2 regions of the Paenibacillus sp. RC334 genome follow, and region 2 is predicted to be linked to the other one. Evidence: predicted binding sites of a transcription regulator. Region 2 holds the regulator's gene; the other holds the start of a gene.
The links. Region 2 encodes Rex, which represses fermentation and respiration genes when NADH is low (regulators of the CRP and FNR family bind a similar motif). Its sites were predicted from a motif close to TTGTGAAATATTTCACAA; they were not measured.

Region 1 (3,177 bases), 170 kb from region 2:
GAGATCCGGCGAATAAGGCCAAGGTCATCCACAGGAGCTATGAGATGGGGAATTTAAGTTATCTGTGCTTCCAGTTCTAAAAATGTGGAGAAGGGTGTTGGTGGGATGTTAGGCGCTTCGCGATCCATTTGATCTTACGATCGCTGTTGCAGCGGGATTCTTTTGGGTTTTATCAAACATTTAGAGGTGAGAATCCCGCTGCAAAGGCGAATGCTTCGCTTCTTCAGATTCAAATGGATTGCTCCGCTGCTGCCCGCCATTTAGGTGGAGTGGGAGTGTAAAATTAAGAGAGTGTTCTGTAAGCCATACAGTTTACAGAACACTCTCTTTTACATAAAATAAAACAATAATTTAGATCCGGCAAATCTCACGCGGGCACAGCTCACAATGACATACACCTTGCAGCATTTCCAAATCCTTTACGACGATCATGCCATTATCATATTCGACTGCATTTTTTTTACGCAAATCACTCAGCATCCGGTTTACACTTTCGCGGGTGGCACCGATCATATTGGAGAGGTCGGTATGAGTGATTTTTTTATGAATAAGGATATGTTCCCCATGAGGCTCACCATAGGTGTTACACAGGCGGATTAGCGTGGAGCATAGAGCACCGGGCTTGCCGTACATCATCAGATCACGAAATTTGGTCTGAGTAATACGGTGGTGGGACCCCATCCATTTCATAAAGTCAATGGCAAAATCACAGTGCTGGCAAATAAGCAGCTCCAAATCCGTATGATCGACAACACCGATATCACTGTCCTCCAGAACTTCGGCAGAAAAGGAGTGCTTGGTACCGAAAAATGGATCAGCTTGACCAATCAGATCGCCGCTTTGGTACATATATAGTATAAGTTCCTTACCCTCATCCGTTGTTTTCGTTACTTTCACGCGTCCGCGCTTGATATAAAACAGCTTATCCGCTGTATCTCCTTCCCAGAACAGATGTGAGCTTTCTGGCATGACCCGATCTTTCATCATCACTTGCAGCCGGTTGAAGCTGGTCTCCGAGAAGCAACAGGTGTTGCCGCGGGCTTCCATTACGTTTGCAGGGTTTCTCATCGTCCATTTCCCCTTTGTTTCCTTTGTTTTTTTATCTGCAACTTGATCAATTCAAATTCATTATATACCTGTGCTATGCGTTTTTGGGGCAAGAAGAGGGGGTAAAAGTGGCAGAATTCCAAACTTTGTGATTTAATTCACTTCATAAAATAAAATTTTAAATAGATTGTGAAAAAAATCACAATATATCTTGAAAAGCTGTGTTACGATCAGTGCGTGAACAAGAGATAGTACACGAGATAACAGGAGGATGAGGGAAATGGCTGTTAAAAACGAGGTTATCCAAAAAGAGCAAAGCGCTGAGCAGTATATTCAAACACTGATTGACCGGGGGAACCGGGCACAGAAGGCTTTTATGAGTATGAATCAGGAGCAGATTGACGAAATCGTACAAGCTATGGCAATCGCAGGGATGGATAAGCACATGCATCTGGCGAAGCTGGCTGTTGAAGAAACAGGACGCGGTGTGTATGAGGACAAAATCATTAAAAACATGTTTGCAACAGAATATGTCTATCATAGCATCAAAAATGAAAAAACCGTTGGTGTCATTGAAGATAATGACTTTGACAGTTTTCAAAAAATAGCAGAGCCCGTCGGCATCATTATGGGGATCACTCCAGTGACTAATCCGACTTCAACTACAATGTTCAAAGCGTTGATTGCTATTAAAACACGTAACCCGATCATCTTTGGTTTCCATCCATCCGCTCAATCGTGTAGTGCGGAAGCAGCTCGCGTTTTGCTTGAAGCAGCCGTCAAACATGGTGCTCCGGCAGATTGTATTCAATGGATTGAAGCTCCATCGATGGATAAGACAAATTCACTCATGAATCACCCGGATGTGGCGCTGATTCTGGCAACTGGTGGATCAGGCATGGTTAAGGCGGCATATAGCTGCGGTAAACCTGCTCTGGGTGTAGGCCCAGGTAACGTGCCTTGCTTTATTGAAAAAACAGCAGACATCAAGCAGGCTGTGAACGATCTCATCCTCTCCAAATCTTTTGACAACGGTATGATTTGTGCTTCCGAGCAAGCGGTTATTATCGAAGAGCCAATCTTCGAACAAGTGAAAAAATTGATGATCGCTAACGGCTGCTATTTTGTAAATAAAGAAGAAGCAGCTAAGCTCACTCAAGGAGCTATGAATGTCGAGAAATGTGCAGTGAACCCAGCTATTGTCGGGCAGTCTGCTGTAAAAATTGCTGAAATGAGTGGTATCACAGTACCAGCAGGAACTAAAATTTTGGTCGCTGAGATTGAAGGGGTAGGAACAAAATTCCCATTGTCTGCGGAAAAATTGAGTCCTGTATTGGCTTGCTATAAAGTAAAAAATGCGGAACAAGGTATTCAACGCGCTGCTGAAGTCGTGGAATTCGGGGGCATGGGCCACTCGTCCGCTATTCATTCGAACGATGAGGACGTTATCGCTCGGTTCGCAAACCGTTTGCAAACAGGCCGTATCATTGTAAATTCGCCTTCCACACATGGTGCGATCGGTGACCTCTACAACACCAACCTTCCATCGCTGACACTGGGTTGTGGTTCGTACGGACGTAACTCGACTTCGTCGAACGTATCGGCAGTCAACTTGATTAATGTGAAAAGGGTGGCGAAACGAACGGTGAATATGCAATGGTTCAAAGTACCTTCCAAAATTTATTTCGAAAAAAATTCGACTCAGTATCTTGCTAAAATGCCTGATATCACACGTGTAGCCATTATCACAGACCCTATGATGGTGAAACTCGGATATGTGGATCGTGTCATTCATTATTTACACCAACGCCAAACGCCAGTAGCTATCGAAGTGTTCTCTGAAGTAGAGCCAGATCCATCGACAGTTACGGTAGAACGTGGTACTGAAATGATGAGACGTTTCCAACCGGATTGCATTATTGCATTGGGCGGCGGTTCGCCGATGGATGCGGCTAAAGGCATGTGGATGTTCTATGAATACCCAGATACTGATTTCAACAACTTGAAACAAAAATTCATGGATATCCGCAAACGGATCTACAAATACCCGCGTCTTGGTCAGAAGGCACAATTTGTAGCCATTCCTACAACCTCGGGTACAGGTTCGGAAGTTACGTCGTTCGCAGTTAT
Region 2 (3,177 bases):
AGCGAAATTTTGCGCAAGGGCGACAAGCTGATGCTCGACGTGAAAGAAGAACATGACGATTATGCGGCTGACAGCCTCATTACAGATATTACGGGGCTGCTTAAGGATTTGGCAGGCATTAGGGAAAGCTTGCGCTTTTTCATGCGGATGGATGATGAGACGACCGTATATTGGCTCGAAGCGAGCGGGCAATTCCGCAGCAAGTCGCTACAATTTTATGCGGTGCCCGTCGATGTGAGCCGCCAGCTGAAAGAAATGTTTTTTGACAAAAAAAGGAGCATTATTCTGACGTCTGCTACCTTGTCGGTGGATAAGTCGTTTCAGTACATGACCGATCAGCTCGGCTTGCAGGAGGCCGCAGATCAAGGGCGGCTGATGACTACGCAGCTCCCTTCACCCTTTAACTACAGGGATCAGGTGTTGCTAGTCATTCCAAGGGATTTTCCGAGCGTGAAGGGCAGTGTAGGAGATGAGCATTTTGTAGATATGCTCGTCAGCTCGCTAGGTTCGACTGCCCAAGCGACGCGGGGGAGAATGCTCGTTCTCTTTACCTCCTATCGCATGCTCCGGCAGGTGTATGAGCCGCTTAAGGAGGCGTTAGCATCCAGCGACATCACCGTGCTGGGGCAGGGCGTGGACAGTGGGAGCCGCAGCAAGCTGACCCGACGTTTTCAGGAAGCCAAAGCTTCTGTGTTGCTGGGAACCAGCAGCTTTTGGGAAGGCGTCGATATTCCGGGCAAGGCGCTGACGTGTCTGGCTATCGTCCGCTTGCCGTTCCAACCGCCCAATCACCCGCTGCTGGAGGCTAAAAGTGAGCTGCTCCAGCAGCAGAAGAAAAATCCTTTTATGAAGCTGTCTGTTCCACAGGCTGTCATTCGCTTCAAACAGGGATTTGGACGTCTAGTACGTACCGCGAGCGACCACGGGGTTGTTATCGTTTACGATACGCGTGTGATTGAATCCTATTACGGGAAGCACTTTTTGTACTCGTTACCGGGACCAAAAATGGAGCATATGCCGACGGAGCAAATGGTGCCCCGTATCGCCGAGTGGCTCCAATCCGCCCCGGAGACAGAGGCATAACGGACGGACATCTTAACATGTCCGTTACAATTAGGGGGAGCATGTATGAAATCAGATAAAATTTCAGAGGCTGTCGTACGGAGGTTACCCGTATATTTACGTTATCTGAATGCACTGCACAAACGGGAGGTGGCTACGGTCTCTTCCCAGGAGTTAGGACAAAGACTGGATTTGAATCCGGCTCAAATTCGTAAGGATCTCGCGTATTTTGGAGATTTTGGCCGTAAGGGTATCGGCTATGATGTTACTTATCTTATCGAGAAAATACGCCATATCCTGAAAATCGACCAGCAAATTAACGTGGTATTGGTCGGAGCAGGTAATCTGGGGCAAGCCCTTTCGAATTATAATGCTTATTTAAAAGACAATATGAAAATTGTAGCAGTATTTGATGCTGTGCCAGATAAGGTCGGAACCAGGATCAATACGCTGGTCGTACAGCCAATGGATGAACTGGAAGCGACCGTGAAGGAACAAAACATTCGGATCGGGATTATTACCGTACCGGATTTTGAAGCGCAGAACGTGGCTGACAGGCTCATAAATAGCGGGATTGGAGCGATTTTGAACTTTGCGCCGACCACTCTCAAGGCACCAGCAAATATTCGAATACATGCCACAGATTTTACAACAGATTTGTTAAGCCTCGCTTATTATTTGGAAGACGGAAAGGAAGATATGCAACATGACGGTGAATAAATGGATGATTAAAAACGGCTCTTTTGCCGTGAACAGATCGGAAGCGGGGGTAATCCACGGCTATATGATCGTGGAGGACAGCCGCATTGCCTATATTGGCGAGACTTTGCCAGCGGGTGAGGAAGAGACGGAAGCGATTGATGGTAACGGGCTGCTGTTTTTACCTGGCCTGATTAATACACATGGTCATGCGGCGATGTCCCTGCTGCGCGGGTATGGGGACGATCTGGCTCTTCAAGTATGGCTTCAGGAAAAAATGTGGCCGATGGAAGCCAAGTTTACGTCTACGGATGTGTACTGGGGTACGTCCTTGTCCGTGCTGGAAATGCTGAAAGGCGGTACAACCACCTTTTTGGACATGTATGATCATATGGACGAGGTGGCTCGTGTAGCTGAAGAGTCCGGCATCCGTGCCAGTCTGATGCGTGGAGCGATTGGATTATGTTCGGAGGAAGAGCAGCGGATCAAGCTGGCTGAGGCTGTGAATTTTGCGCGTAATTGGCATGGAAAAGCAGACGGTCGCATTACGACTATGATGTCTCCACATGCGCCGTATACGTGTCCGCCTGCGTTTATCGAAAAATTCGTGCAGGCTGCGCATGATCTGGACTTACCGTTGCATACGCATATGTCCGAAACCATTGCCGAAGTAGAGCAAAACGTACGCGACTACGGCTTGCGCCCGGTTGCGCATTTGGATAAGCTCGGCTTTTTCTCCCGTCCATCGCTTGTTGCCCATGCTGTTCATTTGAATGACGAAGAAATAGCTTTGCTGGCTGAACGTGGTGTAGCGGTTTCGCATAATCCGGGTAGCAACTTGAAGCTGGCGAGCGGTGTGGCAAGAGTGCCTGATCTGCTCCGTGCAGGCGTTACCGTCTCTCTCGGAACAGACGGTCCCGCCAGTAACAATAACCTGGATATGTTTGAGGAAATGCGTCTGGCTGCACTCATTCACAAGGGAGTATCTGGGGGACCCAACCGCAGTTCCTGCGGGTGAGGCGTTGCGTCTGGCAACGGAGTACGGAGCGAAGTCGATTGGCTTGAATGAGGTAGGGGCGCTGGCAGCAGGCAACAAGGCTGACTTTATCGCGCTCGATCTCAATCAGGCTCATTTCTTGCCGCATACGGATCTCATTTCTCATGCCGTATACTCTGCAAGCGCCAAAGACGTGGCCCATGTATGGGTTGACGGTCGTCAGGTTGTGAAAAACGGTGAGTGCCTGACTATGGATGAGGAACGTATCAAGCATGAGGCACAAGCCGCCTTTGAAGGGCTGCTGTCGCGCTAATTCAGGTGTCACATCCCCTTAGAGAGGAAGCACAGGTTTGAAAAATAAGAAAAAATGGATAGTGGTCGCCATTCTGGCCGTCATACTGGTCCTGGTCAGCATTTTC

Region 1: adhE (bifunctional acetaldehyde-CoA/alcohol dehydrogenase) is a predicted target of Rex. The motif match lies at 1,235-1,252, and genes of this name have one in related genera.

What each region holds. Positions count from the first base shown of each region.
Region 1 covers NZ_CP125370.1:3,396,156-3,399,332, reverse strand. Annotated here, with positions in the region: gene QMK20_RS15610 (DODA-type extradiol aromatic ring-opening family dioxygenase) at 1-80, shown strand, start outside; gene QMK20_RS15605 (Crp/Fnr family transcriptional regulator) at 352-1,068, opposite strand; gene adhE (bifunctional acetaldehyde-CoA/alcohol dehydrogenase) at 1,328-3,177, shown strand, end outside.
Region 2 covers NZ_CP125370.1:3,230,061-3,233,237, reverse strand. Annotated here, with positions in the region: partial or broken gene dinG (ATP-dependent DNA helicase DinG) at 1-1,083, shown strand, start outside; gene QMK20_RS14730 (redox-sensing transcriptional repressor Rex) at 1,129-1,782, shown strand; partial or broken gene QMK20_RS14725 (amidohydrolase) at 1,769-3,071, shown strand; gene QMK20_RS14720 (cell wall elongation regulator TseB-like domain-containing protein) at 3,109-3,177, shown strand, end outside.